Regions from separate parts of the Microbacterium sp. TPU 3598 genome, predicted to be linked through region 2. Evidence: predicted binding sites of a transcription regulator. Region 2 holds the regulator's gene; each other region holds the start of a gene.
What was found. The regulator LexA, encoded in region 2, represses DNA repair genes until DNA is damaged. The targets are predictions, from matches to a motif close to TCGAACANNTGTTCGA.
Positions count from the first base shown of each region.

Region 1 (5,125 bases), 1.7 Mb from region 2:
TCGATCATGCCGACGTCGAGGGCGTTGATGGCCTCGGGGCGGTTGAGCGTGAGCCGCCCGAGCGCCCCTTCGGTGCGGACGAGGACGCGGGATGCAGCGTGAGAATCGGTCACGCTGGCCAGGCTACCCCTTTCGGCAAGGGCGTCATTCCGCGCGAAATGCGGGATCCGACAGGGTTTTCCGGCAGGATAGGGAGGAACTGTTCAAATGCGACGAGAGGTCACGGATGCCTGAAGGACAGGTGCTCGAGTTCACGCACGTGACGAAGCGCTTCAATGAGGTGACCGCCGTCTCGGACTTCTCCGCGCGCGTCGAGCCCGGAGCCGTCACCGCCTTCCTCGGCCCGAACGGAGCCGGCAAGACCACCACGTTGCGCATCCTGCTCGGCCAGGTGCGCGCCACATCCGGCACGGCGACGATCGGCGGCACGACGTATGCCGAGCTCCGCCAGCCGCTGCGCACGATCGGCGCGGTACTCGAAGAGACCGTCTACCGTCCCCGTCGCACCGCCGAGCGCCAGCTGACCATCGCCGCCAAGGCGAACGGCATCCCGCTGGCACGCGTCGGCGAAGTGCTCTCCCTGGTCGGCCTCGAGGGCGAGGGCGACTCGCGCATCGGCGGCTTCTCGCTCGGCATGCGTCAGCGGCTCAGCGTCGCGAACGCGCTCCTCGGCGACCCCGGGGCCCTCGTCTTCGACGAGCCGGCCAACGGACTCGACCCCGAGGGGATCCGCTGGATGCGACTCCTGATGCGTCGCCTCGCCGACGAGGGACGCACGGTCCTCGTGTCGTCGCACGTCCTCAGCGAGGTCGAACAGGTCGCCGACAACGTGCTCGTGCTCTCGAAGGGCACGCTCGTGCTGGCCAGCGGAATCGAGACGCTCGCCGACCCCAAGGGCGGCTCCGTGATCGTGGACGCCGCGGATCGCGCCGGGCTGACGTCCGCGCTCGCTGCGGCCGGGTTCGACATCGAAGTGCTGCGCTCGGGTCTGACCGTGCGCGGCGGAGACGCCGAGACCGTGGGAGCCGTCGCGGCCGACGCAGGCATCGCCCTGAGCACCCTGGTGCAGCGCGGGCCGACTCTCGAAGACGTCTTCATCGACCTGATGCGGGGTGGCCGGTTCGCGCCGAGCGCTCCCGCAACGGCGACCCCGCTCGTCGCGCCGAACACCCCGGAGATTGCGCCCGAGGAGTCGACTCCCGCAGAGGCCGCTCCCGAAGAAGCATCTCCGGCACCCGCCGACTCCGTGGTCGCCATCCCGGTGGCCGCAGCAGCCGCCTGGGCGGCCGAGGCTGCGTCTGCTCCCGCAGGCGAGGCCGTGGCCTCGAATCTGGCAGCCTCCGTCGGCGCTGACGCATCCGACGTGTCCGACGCATCCGAGGCCTCCGTGGCAGAGAGCGCGGAGAGCGCTGCGGACGAGTCCTCCGCCGACGTGGATTCCACCGATACGATCGCGACCGGAGAGTCGACGTCCGAGGAGGAGACTCCCGCCGAAGACGCTCCGGACGAAGAAGATTCTGTCGACGAAACACCGGGCGAAGAAGCATCGATCGGCGAGTCCGGCGACGTCGCCTCGGGTCCGTTCGAGGTGGGCGACGCTCCGACCCTCGGCGAACAGTCCACAGACGAACAGGCTCCGGCTCGATCCTTCGATGAGATCCTGTTCGGCGCCGCCGTGCCGGCGGACACCGCAGACACGACGCCGTCCGACCTGACCTCCGGTGACGAGGACCACAGCGGGGTCGAGATCTTCGCGGATCTCGACGACGCATCGGTCGCCACGGAATCGGACGCGCTGTCCTCCCACAGCGATGGCCCCTCATCCGCCGACACCGAGGACACCAGCTCTTCCGACGATGACGAGGAGGACCCGCGCTCTGCAGCGGTGAGTTCCATGCTCGCGGCCGCCGCCCGCGCGTACTACGAGGACGAGCCCAAGGACTACCCGTTGGGCGCAGAGGACGAGCCCGCCCAGGGCGAGGCGTCGGACAGCGAGGCTGCGGACAGCGAGGTTGCGGACTTCGAGGCTGCGGACGGCGATACGCCGGAGGCCCCCGCGGAGAACGCACACTGGAGCGTCGCCTCCACGGGCGTCATCGACACCGTGCCCCTGGCCGAGGGTTCCGCGGAAGGCGACGAGACGACTCCCGATGACTCTGACGAGAACACCGGTGAGAACCACGACGGCGAGAACCACGACGGCGAGAACCACGACGGCGAGAACCACGACGGGGATCACCAGCACGGCTGAGCGCCTCGCCGACGAGAACGCCCTCCGGACCTGCGGGTCCGGAGGGCGTTCTGCGTTGAAGGGAGGCCGTGCATCGCGAGGCACCGCCTCCCGACGTCGGCGTCAGGCGGGCCGGGGGCGGATGACGGGGCGTCGTCGTCCCTTCGAGACCGGGACCGGTGCCGTGGCCACGATCTCCTCGACGTTCGCCGGTTCGGTCGACACATCGAGCCGGAGTGCCTGAGTGAGCGCGAGCCCGTGGCTGGTGGTGAGGATCAGTCGGCGGTACTGCGGGTCGCCTTCGAGATCGATCACGACGCTCGGGCGACGCCGGCGGATCAGCACGAAGTCGAGGCTGCCCGCGGCCTTCCAGCTGCCTGCGGCGAGAACACCGGGAATGTGCGTCCCCGGGTTCGGGACTCCGCGGAGCCAGGTCCAGGCGTCTTCCGTCAGCTGCACCTTGGTGATGGTGTCGCGCGCGATACGGAGGTTGTCACGGTGGAAGGTGGCGGCACGTTCGATCGGCGAGAGCACGACCTCCAGTTGCGTCTGGTCCAGCAGCAACGTCACCATGTCCCCCAGTCTGCCAGCGCGGCCCTGCCAGTTGTCTGGAAGTTGCTCACAGGAACGCAACGATCCCTTGTCGATCAGCACCAGTCATCATGATTCCCTTCCGTCATTCGAACATATGTACTATACTCGAAGAATGAAGGCATCTGCGAACAGCATCGATCAGCGCGAGGCCCTGCTCGATGCCTGGGTGGAGAAGCGGCGAGGCATCGCGGCGCTCGAAGCTGAAGCCTCCGCCCTCCTCGCCGATCGACTTCGGCTGCTCGACGACGATGTCCGCGAGCAACCGCAGCATCGCGATTCGATCCATCGGTCGATGATCGCGGAGTACTCTGCGGCCGGTCGCATGTCGAAGGGCAGCATCGAGTACGCCTTCAGCGACGCCCACTTCCTCGAGGCCGAGCACCCCATCGTGCGAGACGCGTTCCGCCGCGGTGCGCTCAGTGCGGCCCATGTCCGAGAGATCGTGCGGGAGGGAATCATCGTGCGGCAGGGGGTCCGCGAGGGTCGAGTAGACGCCGAAACCCTCACCGTCTATGACACGGCGGCGCTCGTCGTGGCCGAACAGGACTCTCCCGCGCGCACCCGCACGATGGTGCGCCAGATCGCCTCCTCCCTCGCCGGCGAGACCGTGGTCGAGCGTCACCGACGGGCCCACGGCGAACGATCGGTCACGTTGAGGGCGCTCGACGACGGCCTCGCACTGCTCCAGGTCGTGCTTCCGGAGTACCTCGCCCACGCGATTCTCGACCGCCTGACGCGGCTCGCACAGCACGTCATCGCCACCCGCGGTGATCGCGCCGCTCGCGCCGACGACTCCCGCCGAGACGACCCTGTGCTCAACAGGTATCCCGTCGACGACACCCGATTCGATGCCCACGTCATCTTCGGTGAGGGCGACACCTTCACGACCGATCCATCCCTAGGCGGCCCGCCCCTCCTGACCGACGAGCGCGGCATCGATGCGGTGCGCGCCGACCTGCTCAGCGACCTACTCCTGACCACCGACCCCTCTACGGCCGAGGGCACCGCGCTGGAGAGCATCCGGGCGCGCATTCAGGTCACGATCGCTGCCGAGACGCTGGCAGGAGGAGACGAACGGCCGGCCGAGCTCGATGGGATCGGCGCGCTGCATCCCGACGTCGCCCGCGATCTCGCCGGTCGCAACGGAGGCTGGTCCCGCCTCTTCCTCGACGGCGCGGGCACCGTGACAGCCACAGCCTCCTACGCCCCGACGACGGCGATGCGGCGGCACCTTCAGGCCCGCGATCAGCATTGTCGATTCCCCGGGTGCCGCACACCGGTCCACAGGTGTCAGGTCGATCACAATCACGACCATGCCAAGGGCGGAAGCACGTCGATCGACAACCTCAGCCACTTCTGCGTGGGACACCACTCGCTGAAGCACCCCGACATCGCCGAGAAGCACCGTTGGCGTGCGAGACAGCTCCCCGGAGGCGACATCGAGTGGACCAGCCCACTCGGCCGCGTCTACACAGACGCGTCACCGCGCCGCGTCATGTTCGTCTGACCGGACTCGCGCCTACGGCCGCGCCGCAGCCGCAGCGGTCGCAGCGACTGGAAGTGCGGCCTCGATCTGCTGCAGTTCCTCCTCGCCGTGTGCGGCGGTGAGGAACCAGGCTTCAAACACGCTCGGCGGAAGAGCGACGCCCTGCTCGCGCAGCGAGTGGAAGAACGGCGCGTAGCGGAACGACTCCTGCGCCTGGGCTTCGACATAGTTGCGCGGCGCCGAGGCCCGGAACGAAGCGTTGAACAGGTTGCCGGCGGTGGCCACCGCGTGCGTGACACCGGCCGACGTGAGCGCGGCGTCGAGCGCGATGGACACCCGAGCGGATGCGGCGTCGACGGTCGCATAGACCTCGGGGGTCGCGAGCCGCAGCGTCGCGAGACCCGCAGCGACCGAGAGCGGGTTTCCGGACAGTGTGCCCGCCTGGTAGACCGGCCCGAGCGGGGCCAGCAGGTCCATGACCTCGGCACGTCCACCGAGCGCGGCCAGCGGCATGCCCCCGCCGACGACCTTGCCGAACGTGAAGATGTCGGGCAGGTAGTCCTCGCCGGCGGCGGCCTGCAGCCCCCAGAATCCGGCCGGGTGCACCCGGAATCCGGTGAGCACCTCGTCGAGGATCATCAGTGCGCCATGAGCATGCGCGGTCTCGGCGATCAGACGGTTGAATCCGGGCAGCGGAGCGACCACGCCCATGTTCGCAGCCGAGGCCTCGACGATGACGGCGGCGATGCGCCGACCGTGCTCGGCGAACACGGCGGCCAGAGCCTCCGGGTCGTTATAGCCGATCACGAGGGTCT
Region 1 covers NZ_AP017975.1:3,340,602-3,345,726, forward strand. Annotated here, with positions in the region: gene MST3598_RS15945 (enoyl-CoA hydratase/isomerase family protein) at 1-113, opposite strand, end outside; gene MST3598_RS18620 (ATP-binding cassette domain-containing protein) at 227-2,251, shown strand; gene MST3598_RS15955 (hypothetical protein) at 2,354-2,803, opposite strand; gene MST3598_RS15960 (HNH endonuclease signature motif containing protein) at 2,937-4,331, shown strand; gene hemL (glutamate-1-semialdehyde 2,1-aminomutase) at 4,344-5,125, opposite strand, start outside.
Region 1: the regulator LexA is predicted to act here: its motif matches at 2,911-2,926, upstream of MST3598_RS15960 (HNH endonuclease signature motif containing protein).

Region 2 (5,125 bases):
TCGGCGACGCCGCCGAACAGGACGAAGTTCGACCACGATTCGTGCGGCTGGTATCCGAGCGCTTCGAGGGTCGCCGTGATCCGATCGCGCTGCTCGACGATCTCCTCCACCATCGCGAGCATCACGTCGGCGTTGCGCAGGGCCGCTATCGCCGCCGCCTGGGTGAGAGCGCTCAGGTGATAAGGCAGACGCACCAGGCGCAACGCGTCGATGAAGGCGGGGTCGGCAGCGAGGTACCCGACCCGGGCCCCGGCGAAGGCGAAGGCCTTGCTCATGGTGCGCGAGACGGCGAGACGCGGGCGCCCGTCGAGCAGGGTCAGGGCGGAGATCGCATCGCGCGGCGCGAACTCCTGGTACGCCTCATCCACGATCACGATGCCACGGGCCGCGTCGTACACGGCTTCGATCACGTCCAGCCCGAGCGGCGTGCCGGTGGGGTTGTTGGGAGAACAGAGGATGACCACATCGGGATCGGCGGCCCGCACCTGCTCGGCAGCCTCGTCCGGGGTGATCGTGTAGTCGGGCTGACGCGTGCCGGCGATCCAGCGTGCTCCCGTCCCCTGGGCGATGAGCGGGTACATCGAATACGTCGGCGCGAAACCGAACGCCGTGCGCCCGGGACCTCCGAAAGCCTGGAGGATGTGCTGGAGAACCTCGTTCGAGCCGTTGCCGGCCCAGATCTGCTCCGGCGTGAGCCCGTGCCCCAGGTACTCCGCGAACGACTCGCGGAGCGTCGTGAACTCCCGGTCCGGATAGCGGTTGACGTCGCGGATCGCGACGGCGATGTCGTCGAGGATGTCGCTCGCCACCGCGTCGGGGATCGGATGCGTGTTCTCGTTCACGTTGAGCGCGATCGGGAGCGGCGCTTGCGGAGCGCCGTATGGCGTCAATCCGCGAAGATCGTCACGTAGCGGGAGATCGTTGAGGGAGAGGGTCACCCTTCCCATGTTAAGCGGCGCCTTGCCTCGATGACGCAAAGTTGCTGCTGTGCTGCCGCCGCCGGATCAGTTCACGTACTGGGCCGGGATGGCGAGCGTCTGGCCGATCTGGAGTTCTCCACCGCGCAGCAGGTTCATCCGGCTGATCTCACCGATGACGTCGCGCGGGTCGGCATCGGGAGCGACGCTGGTGGCGATCGACCAGAGGGTGTCTCCCGGCATGACGGTCACGGTCTCGACGCTGACGGCGGCCGAATCTGCTCCCGAAGCGATCGCGCTGCCACCGCTGAGCGCCGCGAAGGCGATACCGATCGCGAGCGGGACCGAGGCGAAGGCCAGCAGCACGGCGCGGCCACGCGTCGTCAGTCGGAGTCGCGTCGTGGGACGGGTCGACGCCGGAATGACTGCTGCGGTGCTGAAGCTGATGCTGCTCATGTGGTGCTCCTTAGCCTGTCCCGGAGCGGTGAGGCCGCCGGGGAAGTTGGCGTAGCGTTCGCATTCTCGTCTCGGCCGGGAGCCGTGAATGCGAAGCTACGTACCGAAGATATCTTCGAGTTCGAACATCTGTCAAGTATTCTTCGAAACCGAATCCGGAAATGAGCCGACACGCTCGAACAGATCTTCCAGATCGGCCCGTTTCTCGGATACGGTTTCGATAAGGACACCCCACCACGGGCCTCCGACATTCGAAGAGGGACGTCGGATCACGCACTGAAGGAGCACCATGAGCGAGAACTCTGCCCCCGAGTCGGAGGCACCGCGCACGCGCCGCCGGAAGAGCCTCAGCCCGAAGCAGATGGCGATCCTAGAGGTCATCCAGAACTCGATCGCGCACCACGGCTACCCGCCGAGCATGCGCGAGATCGGCGACGCCGTCGGTCTCAAGTCCCTCTCCAGCGTCACCCACCAGCTCGGGCAGTTGGAGCTCAGCGGCTATCTGCGTCGCGACCCCGGGAAGACCCGCGCCATGGAAGTGCTCATCGACCTGCCGGGGGCCAGCACCGAGAACCCCGCCGACGTGGCGACCCCGGTCGGCGATGCGGCACTCGTCCCCCTCGTCGGACGAATCGCCGCGGGTGTGCCGATCACCGCCGACCAGCAGGTCGAGGAGATCTTCCCGCTCCCCCGCCAGCTGGTGGGCAAGGGCGACCTGTTCATGCTCAAGGTCTCCGGCGAGTCGATGATCGACGCCGCCATCTGCGACGGCGACTGGGTCGTCGTCCGTTCGCAGAACAGCGCCGAGAACGGCGAGATCGTCGCGGCGATGCTCGACGGCGAGGCCACCGTCAAGGTGCTGCGCCGTCGCGACGGCCACACGTGGCTGCTCCCGCGCAACTCGGCGTTCGAGCCCATCCTGGGCGATGAAGCCGTGATCCTCGGCAAGATCGTGGCGGTGCTCCGCGCGGTCTGAGACGAGAGCACGACGAAGGCCCTCCCGGTTCCCTGGAGGGCCTTCGTGTGCGCCCCGCGTGACGCTCGTGCCAGCGCCCCATAGGCTCGAAGCATGACGTCGTCCCCCTACGGTTCCTGGCCTTCGCCTTTCTCCGCGGCATCAGTCGCGGCGTCCTCTCCTCGCATCGACGGCGCCCGCTTCGTCGGCACGGAGATCTGGTGGGGTGAGTCGGTGCCGTCCGAGAAGGGACGGGTGACGGTACGGAGTTCCACGGGCGCCGAGGTCCTCCCCGCGCCCTGGAACGCCCGCTCCCGCGTGCACGAATACGGTGGTGGCGCCTGGACGGCGGACGATCGGGGGACGCTCTACTTCGTCGACGCCTCAGACCAGCGGGTGCGCCGCCTGACCCCCGACGGGGATCTCGTCACGCTCACCGCTGCCGGTCCCGCGCACGGAGGTCTGCGCGTGCAGGACGGACGTCTGCTCGCCGTGCGCGAAGACCTCTCGACCACCCCGCACCTCCGCGCGATCGTCGAGATCCCGCTCGACGGCTCCGCCGCAGAAGACGAGTCCGCGGTCAGCGTGATCGTGCAGGGCGAGGGGTTCTTCGCCCACCCCGCATTCTCCCCTGACGGGACCCGCGCCGCGTGGATCGCCTGGGAACGGGGGAAGATGCCGTGGGAGAGCGCGCGCGTGCAGATCGCCGAGGTCGACGGAGGCCTCCCGCGGACGATCCCCTCGCGAGCGGCGCTGCAGCCCGAGTGGCTCAGCGACACGGAACTGGTCTTCGCCGACGTCGCCGATGACCGCTGGACACTCCACCGCATCGCCATCGACGGGGTGACGCCTTCCGGATCCCCGCGGCCGCTGGCCCCGTCCGATGCCGACACGGGCTACGGGCTCTGGGTGCTCGGCAACCGCTGGTATCAGCCGTTGGAGGACGGCCGCATCGTCGCCGTCCGCACGAACGGGCGCGACGACGTCGTCGTGATCGACACCGGAGGGGGCGAGAGCATCATCGAGTTCCCCGGCGACGGTCATGTGAGCGTCGATGCGGTCCACGGCACCCGGGTGCTGCTCTCCGGCAACGGTTCCCGGGTGGCGGCGGGGCTCTGGTGCGTCGATATCGAGTCGGGGGAGGTCGTCGCCGTGCGCGGCGGGGAGCCCGTCGATCCGCGCTGGATGCCGGCGTCGATGTCGATCGAGATCGACGGTCCGCACGGCGCCGTGCACGCATTCGCCTATCCGCCGGCGAACCCCGACGAGGAGGCCCCCGACGACGAGCTCCCGCCCTACGTCGTGCTGGTCCACGGCGGACCGACGGCGCATGTGACCGGGGCAGCCTCGGCAGCGATCGCCTTCTACACGAGCCGCGGGATCGGCGTGCTCGACGTGAACTACGGGGGCTCCACCGGCTATGGTCGTGCCTATCGCGAACGCTTGGACGGCCAGTGGGGTGTCGTCGACGTCGACGACGTGATCGCGGCGGCGCGGGGCCTGGCTGCCTCCGGGCTCGCCGACCCCGACCGCCTGGCCATCCGCGGCGGATCGGCAGGCGGCTGGACCGTGCTGTCGGCACTGGTACGAGGCGGAGCCTTCGCCGCGGGGATCAGCCGCTACGGCGTCGCCGACCTGCGCATGCTGGCCGCGGAGACTCATGACTTCGAGGCATCGTACATCGACGGTCTGGTGGGCCCGCTGCCCGAGTACGAGCATCTGTACGTCGAGCGTTCACCGCTCACGCACACAGATCGCATCACTGTCCCCGTCCTGCTTCTGCAGGGCGGCGAGGACCGCGTCGTCCCTCCATCCCAGTCCGAGGCGATCCGCGATGCTCTGGCAGAGCGCGGCATCGAGCACGAGTACGTCCTCTATCCCACCGAGGGACATGGTTTCCGGAGCGCGGAGACCATCGTCGACTCCCTCGACCGCGAGCTGGCGTTCCTCGGCCGCGTCTTCGGCTTCCACCCGCGCCCGTGACGGGCTGTCGACTCGTCACGGCAGTGCCGTGAGGGTCGGGGCCTGAGAGCCCGGGGCTACTCTCCCACGCGATTGCGCAGACGCATGGCACGGTCGGCCTCACGGGTGTCCTGACGCTCGCGCAGGGTCTGCCGCTTGTCGTATTCGCGCTTGCCCTTCGCCAGGGCGATCTCGACCTTGGCACGACCGTCGGAGAAGTACAGCTTCAGCGGGATGAGGGTGTATCCCCCGGCCGAGACGGCGTGCGCGATCTTGGCGATCTCCTCGCGATGGAGGAGCAGCTTGCGGATGCGTTTGGCCGAGTGGTTCGTCCAGTGCCCCTGCGAGTACTCGGGGATGTGCACGGAATCGAGGAAGACCTCGTTCCCCTTCACGAACGCATAGCCGTCACTGAGGTTGGCGCGACCCTGACGCAGCGACTTGACCTCGGTGCCGGTGAGCACCATCCCCGCTTCGTACGACTTCTCGATCGTGTAGTCGTGACGTGCGCGACGATTGGTCGCGACGACCTTCTCTCCGCGTTCCCTGGGCATGATGCTCTCCTGTTGCCGTGATGAGCTCGATCGATCGTTCCGACCGGGCAGCCTTTCAGGCTATCAGGTACGCAGCCAGCGTCGGATCGCGAAGCCGGCGGAGAGCGCGGCGAGGATCACGCCGATCCCGATCAGCACGGGAACCACGAGAGCCGCGTCCTGCATCGTGACCCATGTGGTGATGAACGGCACCCTCCCCCGCAGGTAGCCGTTGACCCCGAAGTGCATACCGGCGACGACGGCGGCGCTGGCCAGAGCCGAGCCGAGGAAGGCGGCGAACA
Region 2 covers NZ_AP017975.1:1,301,052-1,306,176, reverse strand. Annotated here, with positions in the region: gene MST3598_RS06125 (histidinol-phosphate transaminase) at 1-947, opposite strand, end outside; gene MST3598_RS06120 (LysM peptidoglycan-binding domain-containing protein) at 1,005-1,373, opposite strand; gene lexA (transcriptional repressor LexA) at 1,663-2,349, shown strand; gene MST3598_RS06110 (S9 family peptidase) at 2,443-4,311, shown strand; gene smpB (SsrA-binding protein SmpB) at 4,368-4,844, opposite strand; gene ftsX (permease-like cell division protein FtsX) at 4,908-5,125, opposite strand, start outside.

Region 3 (5,125 bases), 800 kb from region 2:
TTCCTGCAGAGCGATCAGGCGGTTGTAGCGGGCCTGCACGATCTCCTTAGGGACCTGATCCTCCATCGTCGCCGCGGGTGTGCCCTCGCGGATCGAGTACTGGAAGGTGAACGCGCTGGAGAAACGCGCCTGCTCGACCACCCGCATCGTGTCCTCGAAGTCGTCTTCGGTCTCACCGGGGAACCCGACGATGATGTCCGTGGTGATGGCGGCATTCGGGATGCGGGCACGAACCCGCTCGAGGATCCCGAGGAAACGCTCACTCCGGTAGGAGCGGCGCATCGCCTTGAGGATGCGGTCGCTCCCTGACTGGAGCGGCATGTGCAACTGCGGCATCACGTTCGGCGTCTCGGCCATGGCGTCGATCACGTCATCGGTGAACGCCGCGGGGTGGGGACTCGTGAACCGGATCCGTTCCAGCCCCTCGATGTCGCCGGCCGCGCGCAGGAGCTTGCCGAAGGCCTGACGGTCACCGAACTCGACCCCGTAGGAGTTGACGTTCTGGCCGAGAAGCGTGACCTCGATCGCGCCGTCTTCGACCAGGAGACGGATCTCGTTCAGGATGTCGCCGGGGCGACGATCCTTCTCTTTGCCGCGCAGGCTCGGAACGATGCAGAAGGTGCAGGTGTTGTTGCAGCCGACCGAGATCGAGACCCAGCCGCTGTGCGCCGAGTCGCGCTTGGTCGGCAGCGTCGAGGGGAAGACCTCGAGCGACTCGAGGATCTCGAGCTCGGCATCGCCGTTGTGTCGCGCGCGCTCGAGCAGACCCGGCAATGAGCCCATGTTATGCGTGCCGAACACCACGTCGACCCAGGGCGCCTTGTCGAGCACGGCCTGCTTGTCCATCTGCGCCAGGCAGCCGCCGACGGCGATCTGCATGCCTTCCTTGCGACGCTTGACGGAAGCGAGGTGCCCGAGGGTGCCGTACAGCTTGCCTGCCGCGTTGTCGCGGACGGCGCAGGTGTTGATGATCACCACGTCGGCCTCGTCACCGTCGACGGCTCTCACATAGCCGGCGCTCTCCAACGAGCCCGAGAGCCGCTCGGAGTCGTGCACGTTCATCTGGCACCCGAAGGTGCGCACTTCATACGATCGCTGTCGTCCGTCGTCGTCGACGGCTGCCGACGACGCGCCGATGATCGTCGGTTCGCTGCGCGGGATAGTCATGATCTCCCCATTGTACGAGCCGTTGCTGAGCTGTCGCGGCGTCCCGGCATCAGTCCGAGTCGACGAATCGGACCCCGGACGTGGAACCTCCGAAGGAGTTCTCCCGCAGCGCAGCCTTCGCGGCTTTCATCGCCACGGCTCCGTTGTAGCCGCGTCGTGAGAGCTGGCCCACCAGCCGCCGCAGAGCCGTGTCGTGATCGAGCCGGCTCATCGACCGCGCCTTGCCGCGAGCGAACTCCAGCGCGCGATCGTCATCGTCGTCCGGCAACTCATCGAGAGCACCGTCGACCACATCGCGCGGAATGCCGCGCTGCGCGAGTGCGCGAGACAACGCGACCCGTCCCTGTCCCTTCCGCTCGACGCCCGATGTCACCAGCACGGCGGCGAGGGCGGCGTCGTCGAGATAGCCGCGACGGGAGAAGTCATCGATCACCTCGTCGACGACCGCACCGTCGAGGCCGACGCCTCGCAGGACCTGTCGGGCCTCCGAGATGGACAACGATCGCGCCCGCAGCTTACGGACGAGAGACTCCTCCGCGGCCACACGCACCTCGTCCGGCGATGCCTTCTCGTCGGCGCCGGCATCGTCGCTCTCTCCGCCGCCGAGTGCGCGAAGGTGAGGAGCGGACTTCGTCGGGCGCGTCGACGCTGTGGCGGAACTGCCCCTGATCCCCCGCGCGGGATGACGATCGCTGGGAGTACCCGCGTCGGACGCGTCGATGTGCGAGGCACTGTCCGGAGGGGCATCCCAGGTCGTGCGCCAGACCGCCGCGTCGCTGGCGCGGGGATCGTCCGTCGACTGGTCGTCGCCTTCCGCAAGGCGAGGCGGCGGCGTGTGCGTTTGCTTCTTCGACCCACCGCCGAAGAGGGGGATGATGGGGGCGATCCGGTCGGGATCGCCCCCACGCGTGTCGTTCATCAGGCCGGACGACGCTCAGCGAGCTCGTCTGCAGCTGCCGGTACCGAAGCGGGGCCGCCGATACCGAGCTTCTGCTTGATCTGCGTCTCGATCGCCAGCGCGATATCGGGGTTGTTCAACAGGAAGGTGCGCGCGTTCTCTTTGCCCTGGCCCAGCTGGTCACCGTCGTAGGTGTACCACGAGCCCGACTTCTTCACGATGGCGTGCTCGACACCGAAGTCGATCAGGCTGCCCTCACGGGAGATGCCGACGCCGTAGAGGATGTCGAACTCGGCCTGCTTGAACGGCGGCGCCATCTTGTTCTTGACCACCTTGACCCTGGTGCGGTTTCCGACGGCGTCGGTTCCGTCCTTGAGGGTCTCGATACGACGGATGTCCATGCGGACCGAGGCGTAGAACTTCAGCGCCTTACCACCGGCGGTCGTCTCGGGCGAGCCGAAGAAGACGCCGATCTTCTCGCGAAGCTGGTTGATGAAGATCATCGTCGTGTTGGTCTGGTTCAGGCCACCGGTGAGCTTACGCAGCGCCTGCGACATGAGTCGCGCCTGCAGACCGACGTGCGAGTCGCCCATCTCGCCCTCGATCTCGGCGCGGGGCACGAGCGCCGCCACGGAGTCGATGACGATGAGGTCGATGGCTCCCGAGCGCACGAGCATGTCGGCGATCTCGAGGGCCTGCTCACCGGTGTCGGGCTGCGACACCAGGAGCGCGTCGATGTCGACGCCGAGCTTCGCGGCGTAGTCGGGGTCGAGCGCGTGTTCGGCGTCGATGAACGCGGCGATTCCGCCTGCGCGCTGAGCGTTCGCGATCGCATGCAGGGTGAGGGTCGTCTTACCCGAGGACTCCGGTCCGTAGATCTCGACGATTCGACCACGCGGGAGGCCTCCGACGCCGAGAGCGACGTCGAGGGCGATGGAGCCGGTGGGGATGACCGCCACGGGGGCGCGCTCATCGCTGCCCAGCCGCATGACCGAGCCCTTTCCGAACTGGCGATCGATCTGGGCGAGGGCGGTCTCGAGGGACTTCTCGCGGTCGGCGGGTGATGGCATGATGTGCTCCTTCTGCGCGCGTGATGCCGCCTGTAGGCTGTCGCGGCTCTCCCGGTTGGGAGAAACTCTCCGACAAGGCGTAATGGCTCTTCGGCTTGTTTTCCACCGTAGGAGAGGCCACCGACATCGATGCGGAGAGCTCACATACCGTGCAGAACAGATTCCCTGAACCACTTGTGCAGAAGACTACGCCCGCTTCGAACAGATCTTCGACGACACGCCGTGGATCTCAGGTCGTTTCCCGTAGGCATCGGAGATCGACGAACGACTCAGCGTCCGCGCGGCTCCTGCCGACCGACGCCGTGTCGCCTGTTCTCCGGAACATCCATCTCGACGCACAGGGCCAACCAGATGTCGCGTGGCGGTGTTCCCTCGGCCAGCGCCTCGCGCGCTGTTCGACCGCCGACAGCGCTGAGCGCCAGGTCGTTCACCAGAGAGGACGCGCGTGCCTGAAACTCGGTCTCGACGGCGCGAAGGAATTCGCTACGACGCATGGCTTCCCCGACCGGGGATCAGTGCAGCGAAAGCTGAGGTTCGATCGACGCGACGAGGTCGTCGGGAACGACGTCCGGGAAGACCTGGATGCCCTCGAGCACCGAGATGCGGTCTCCGACCTCGCGCATGATCGTCGAAATGGGAACGTCGAGCGCGTCGGCGACGGAAGCGAGGATCTCGCTCGACGCCTCCTTCTGCCCACGCTCGACCTCGCTGAGGTAGCCGAGCGCAACCGACGCCTTGCTTGCGACCTGCCGGAGCGTGCGCCCCTTCTGCAGGCGGAAGTCCCTCAGCACATCGCCGATTTCCTGTCGTACAAGAATCATCGGAACCTCCTCCCCATGTGATCGTTCGAGGTCTCCCCCGATGAGACAGCCAGTCTAGTACCCCTGGCATGCACAGAATCTACCCCTGCACTCTGTGGTTTAAGTGTGAGCACATCAGAGATAACCACCCCGGCGGTCCTGCTATTCCGCCAGCATCGCGCACAGTTCTTCGAGCGCTGCCGCGACCGTCTGCGCGCGGATCGAGTCGCGATCTCCGAGGAAACGGAAGGCCGTCGTCCTCATCGCCGCCGGCGTCGCCACGCCGATGTGCACCGTGCCGACCGGTTGCCCGTCGGGGGAATCCGGACCGGCGATTCCCGTCGTCGACACCCCGACATCGGCCGGCGAGCCACCGACGCTCACGACACTCCTCACTCCGTCTGCCATCTGCAGCGCGACCTGCGGATGCACCGGCCCGTGCACGGCGAGAAGATCCGCGTCGACGCCCAACACCGACGCCTTCACCGGCGTCGCGTACGCCACCACCCCGCCGAGCAACACCGTGGACGCGCCGGGAACCGAGACCAGGTCGGCGCACAGGGCGCCGCCGGTCAGCGACTCCGCGACTCCGAGCGTCCATCCCCGTCGACCCAGCGCCGCGAGGACGGCAGCAGCCGCGTCGCTCACGACTTCCGGCGCGAGCCGCGGACCTGGGCCACGATGTAGTCGATACCGCTCGCGACCGTGAGCACCAGGACGATGAGCATGAGGATGAAGGTGATCAACGTCCATGCATCGAGACCGACGAGATAGTGCAGCGGAAGCAACGCCCAGCCGAGCGCCACACCCTGGAACGCCGTCTTGATCTTGCCCATCCAGGCCGCAGCGACGACATGCTCGCTGGCGACCATGAGCCGGTGGATTGTGATCCCCCACTCGCGCACGAGGATGAGGGCGACGATCCACCAGCCGACCTCGCCGAGGATGGCGAGTCCGATGAACCCGGCCCCCGTGAGCATCTTGTCGGCGATGGGATCCCAGAGCTTGCCGAAATCGCTGACGATGTCGTACTTGCGCGCGAGGTAGCCGTCGACCCAGTCCGTGGAGATCCCCACGATGAAGATGACCGCGGCCGCCCAGCGGAGGCCGGGCTCGGCGAGGCCGTAGGTTCCGCCCAGCAGCAACAGGACGAAGAAGACGACCGCCAGCGGGATGCGCGCGACGGTGAT
Region 3 covers NZ_AP017975.1:2,098,043-2,103,167, forward strand. Annotated here, with positions in the region: gene miaB (tRNA (N6-isopentenyl adenosine(37)-C2)-methylthiotransferase MiaB) at 1-1,167, opposite strand, end outside; gene MST3598_RS09990 (regulatory protein RecX) at 1,217-2,086, opposite strand; gene recA (recombinase RecA) at 2,086-3,135, opposite strand; gene MST3598_RS10000 (DUF3046 domain-containing protein) at 3,405-3,629, opposite strand; gene MST3598_RS10005 (helix-turn-helix domain-containing protein) at 3,648-3,956, opposite strand; gene MST3598_RS10010 (CinA family protein) at 4,098-4,583, opposite strand; gene pgsA (CDP-diacylglycerol--glycerol-3-phosphate 3-phosphatidyltransferase) at 4,580-5,125, opposite strand, start outside.
Region 3: the regulator LexA is predicted to act here: its motif matches at 3,333-3,348, upstream of recA (recombinase RecA).

Region 4 (5,125 bases), 1.3 Mb from region 2:
CGGGGGCCGACTCTCCGCCGGTGACGATGCGCGCACCGCGACTCCTGGCATCGTCGACCAGGCGGCTGACGATGTCGAACTGTGCACGGTTCTGCAGCGGCCCCAGCACGTTGTTCTCGTCGAGTCCGTTGCCCATCGGCATGGAGCCGGCGATCGATGCCAGTGCGTCGACGACCTCGTCGTACACCGAGTCGTGCACGTACAGGCGCTTCATCGCGGCGCAGGTCTGCCCGGTGTTGATGAAGGCTCCCCAGAAGAGGTCTTCGGCGATGGCCGCGACGTCGGTGCCGGGCAGCACGATGCCGGCGTCGTTGCCGCCGAGCTCGAGCGTCAGACGAGCGAGGTTGCCGGCCGAGCTCTCGATGATGCGTCGTCCGGTCGCGGTCGAACCGGTGAACATGATCTTCGCGATGTCCGGGTGAGAGGCGAGCCGCGCGCCGACCTCGCGGTCGCCGGAGACTCCGATCAAGACGTCGGCCGGGAGTACCTCGTTCATCACGGCGATCATCGCGAGCACGCTCAGGGGTGTGTACTCGCTCGGCTTCGCGACGACGGTGTTGCCCATCCGCAGGGAGGGGCCGATCTGCCAGATGCTGATCATGAGCGGCCAGTTCCACGGGCCGATGGCACCGACGACTCCGGCCGCCTTGTAGACGAGCTCGGCGTGCAGGGTCTCGTCGTCTACGAGGACCTGCGGCTCGATCGCCGTGGTGGCGTTGGTGCGCAGCCAGGCGGAACACGCGCCGAGCTCGAAGCGGGCGTTGGGACCGTTGAGCGGCTTCCCCTGCTCCCGGGAGAGCAGGTGGGCGAGGGCTTCGGCGTTGGCGTCGATGGCATCGGCAGCTGCGAGGAGAAGTGCGCTCCGCTTCTCGTGGCCGAGCGCCTCCCAGGCCGGTTGGGCGGCCTTCGCGCGAGCGATCGCATCGTCGAGGTCGTCGACCGACGCCACGGGGGCGCGCCCGATGACCTCACGGGTCGCGGCATCCGGGATGTCCCGGCCTGCGCCTTCCGGCGCCTGGATGCGGTCGAGCAGCGCAGCGGCTGCGGAAGCGGCGGAATCGGACATCGGGGACTCTCCTTCGAGCGTGGCGCGGGCCAGCGACAGTCGAGAAGCTGGTCGTCTTCTCATTGTCGACGGGCGTTCCTCACGGCGCTTGTCGCGGAGCGCGCCGCAGATGTCCGAGTGCGAAGGATGACACGATCGGGCTGACGCCGAGCCGCCGGGCTGATGCCGAGCCACCGTGATCGTGCAGCGACACCGTCACGCGGCGATGTCGAAGCGTGCGCGCCCGCCGAGCCTCGGGGTTCGCGCAGGGTCGACGTATCGGGGCGGAATGAACCACACCCGCGCTCCACTCCCACTCCCGGTTCCGGTCCCGGTCCCACTCCCGGTTCTGGTTCCGGTTCCGGGAGCGTCGATGCGGATCTCCCACCCGTTGTCGTGGATGCGATGGTGACAGGTCTCACACAGCAGCACCCCGTTGGAGAGATCGGTCGGCCCGCGATCGCGTGTCCACCAGCGGATGTGATGCGCCCTCGTCATCTCCGGCGGCAAACCGCACATCGCGCATCCCCCGTCACGCTCCACCAACGCCAGCCGTTGCGCCCGGGTGAACAACCGTTTCTCCCGCCCCCAATCGAGAACCTCACTGTCCCCACCGAGAACACACGGGATCACGCCACCCCCGGCCGCCATCCGCCGCGCCGCCCCGACACTGACCGGCTGATCCACACCATCCACGGTCGCCGACCCGGTCCCGGCCTCCAGATCATCGAGACCCACCCGCACGATCACCGTCGCACCCGCCACCGGAACCCGCCGCTCACACCCGAGCACATGCGCGCAGAACACCGAAAGAGCATCCGCCTGGATCATCGGCACCGTCCGCCGATCCCCATCAGGAGCGCCCGCATCGGGAGCATCCTTCCGCGCCGCGAACACCGCCGTCACGAACCCCCGGATCGCCGTCACCACCGGCGCCGCGGTCTCCACATCGAGAACCGCGTTCAGATGCACCATCCCGTCCCGCTCGAACAGCGACAACGCCCGCCTGCCACGGCGCTCGTCCTCACGCGGCTCCACCCCATCCGGGTCAAGCCACGCCTCCACCCGCACCACGAGCATGCGCACATCATCGAGCGCGAGCCCTGCCGCCTTCTCCACCAGCAGCCGCTCCCCCTCAGCGATCCGCTCCACCCCCGCCACAACCCGGCACCGATCCAGCGCCGCGATGATCACCGCCGCCGCCGGAGCCCCCAGCACCCCCGCATCCAACGCCGCACTCACCAACGGATACCTCGCCGGCAGACGCGCCCCCAGAAGATCACTCCGCGGCGCCGTCGCCTCACCCACCCTGACAAGACGCGACGCCTCACCCCTCGACACCCCCGTCGCCACCGCGATCAACGTCGCCGGACTACGGAAACCCTGCTGCTTCGCCAGACTCCCCGCACCCAACTCCGCACGCGACTCCCGAGCAATACACGCCGCCACCGACACATGCACCGCATCCAACCGACGCCGCAACACCCCGATCGACGCGCTCACCACGATCAACTGCTCCCGCGACAACTCCCCCGAATCCCCCACACCCGCCCACACCTCATCCAAGCGAGACATCGCCTCGTGCAACGCGGTCAAATTCGGCATACTCGATTTTACCGCGACCACCACCGACATTCGAAGCTATATTCGAATCCATGCCGGCATATCAGCGGTGACACGATCCCTCTCCTGTCCGACGTCGACAGCTCGCTCCCGTCCCGCTCTCGACCGCCATCGATTCCACACGCGCCGGGAATCCTGCACGCCGCCCTCGCGTTCTCCCCCTCGGACCCTCCACGAAAGGCCCCGATGACAGATCGCCCTCGCCGTTCGGCATGGCCGCCCCTGCTGCTCGCGATCGCGCTGGAGGTCACCGCGACCCTCTCGCTGCGTGCGGCAGAGGGATTCACGCATCCGCTCTGGCTGATCGTCGTGGTTCTGGGCTACTCCGGCTCACTGTGGCTGCTGTCGGTGGTGCTCGATCGCGGCATGGCCGTCGGGGTCGCGTACGGCATCTGGTCGGCGATCGGAGTCGTGCTGACCGCTGTGCTCGGCACCGTGCTGTTCGGCGAGCTGCTGGGACCGGTGCAGATCATCGGCGTCGGCGTGATCGTGGTCGGCGTGCTGCTCGTCGAACTCGGTTCTCACACGCGCGAGACGACGGAGATCACCCCATGACCTGGCTGCTCCTCTCCCTCGCGATCGCCAGCGAGGTCACCGCGACGTTGAGTCTGCGCGCATCCGAGGGGCTGCGACGTCGCCGTTGGATCCCCGTGATCGTCGTCGGCTACCTCGCGGCATTCACACTGCTCGGCACGATCCTGGCGATGGGAATGCCGGTGGGCGTCGCCTACGGAATCTGGGCCGCCGCCGGCGTCGCACTGACCGCCGTGCTGGGACGGGTGATCTTCAAAGACCATTTCTCGAGCATGATGGCCGTCGGCGTCGCGCTCATCGCCGTCGGTGTGGGGATGATCGAGTTCGGCGGCGGGCACTGACGATCGCCAGCGCCCGCGACTGATCGAGCGCCCCGCACCCCTCAGTACTGCGCCGAGAACGCGCCGTCGGACTTCAGCAGTTGCCCGGAGATCCAGCGCCCCTCGTCCGACACGAGGAACTCCACCACCGCAGCCACGTCCGCCGGCTGCCCGAGGCGCCCGAGGGGCGTCATCGCGGCCAGACCCGTGCGCGTCTCGTCGTCCATCCAGCCGGTGTCGATGGGGCCGGGGTTCAGCACGTTCGCCGAGATCCCGCGCGGACCGAGCTCGCGCGCCGCAGAGATCACGAGGCGGTCGAGGGCACCCTTGGATGCGCCGTACGGGAGGTTGCCGGTGACGTGGTCGCTGGTGAGCGCGAGGATCACTCCCCCATCGTCGCCGATCTGCCGCGCGAACGCGGCGATCAGCAGCAGAGTCGCCCGCGCGTTCACGGCGACGTGCAGGTCGAAGCTCTCGGCGGTCGTGTCGAGGATGCCCGACTCCATGTCGTGCGCGTGGCTCAGGATGAGGGCGGTGATCGGTCCGTGCGCGGCGGTGACCTCGGCGATCAGCGCCTCCGGTCCCTCGTGCGTCGAGAGGTCGGCCGGGTGGTCGGCATCGTGCAGGTCGCTGGTGACGACGGTCCATCCGGCGGCGCGCAGTCGAGGGACGATGCCGGCGGCGATGCTGTCGGCACGGGCGGCACCGGTGATCAGAGCGAGAGGCATGTCGCCACGCTATCGGAACCCGGAACTCCCCTCACGTCGCCAGGCACATCAGGGCGACCCCGGCGGCCAGCGCCCACGATTCGGTCGCGACCATTCGCGCGGTGCGCCCGTGATGGACGGGCTCGACGAACCAGTCCGCCACGACGGTCCACAGCACCACGCCGATCACTCCGGCGACGATCACGACCGACAGCAGCCCCGAGAGACCTCCGTGACCTCCGTGCGCCCCCGCACCGGCCTCTGGAGCCTCGCCTGTCACCGCACTCTCGAACGCGCAGACGGCGAGGAGCAGGGCGATGAGCGCACGGCGGAAGCACTCGCCGGCAGCCGAGGTTCCGCGCACCCCCACCGTGCCGAGCATGGCGGAGAGCAGCAGCACGACCCCCAGCCCCAGACCGACCATCGGGGCATCTCCGGCGAGCGCGGTCACGAGCATCGCGACCGCCATGACCAGCACGGCCTGCCGGCCCTGCCACGGCACGGCGCGCCCCGCGATCAGCGAGGCCACCGCCGCGACGACGGCCGCACCGACGAGCAACCAGGGCGCCGCCGGAACGAGATCATCCACACCCGAATCCTATTGACGTCGGAGCGCCCCGGGGCCGCGCCCGGCGTCCGGAATCAACGCCGCACGCGGCAGCCTGAATCAACGCCGCACGCGGCAGCCGGAATCAATGCCGCACGCGGCGTCCGGAATCAGCACCGCGCCCAGCGCCCGAGACGCAGGTGCGTGCCGAGATCAGGTGCGTATGAAGATCAGGCGAGTGCCGCGATCGCGTCGCGAAGGATGCCGTCGGCCTCGTCGAGGGCGGATGCCGCATCCTCGGGCGTCGCGTCGGCGGCGAGCATGAGGAGTGCGAGCTTGACCGAGCCGT
Region 4 covers NZ_AP017975.1:2,617,823-2,622,947, forward strand. Annotated here, with positions in the region: gene MST3598_RS12405 (aldehyde dehydrogenase family protein) at 1-1,066, opposite strand, end outside; gene MST3598_RS12410 (HNH endonuclease signature motif containing protein) at 1,262-2,680, opposite strand; gene MST3598_RS12415 (DMT family transporter) at 2,855-3,223, shown strand; gene MST3598_RS12420 (DMT family transporter) at 3,220-3,543, shown strand; gene MST3598_RS12425 (SDR family oxidoreductase) at 3,585-4,250, opposite strand; gene MST3598_RS12430 (hypothetical protein) at 4,282-4,818, opposite strand; gene murQ (N-acetylmuramic acid 6-phosphate etherase) at 5,007-5,125, opposite strand, start outside.
Region 4: the regulator LexA is predicted to act here: its motif matches at 2,681-2,696, upstream of MST3598_RS12410 (HNH endonuclease signature motif containing protein).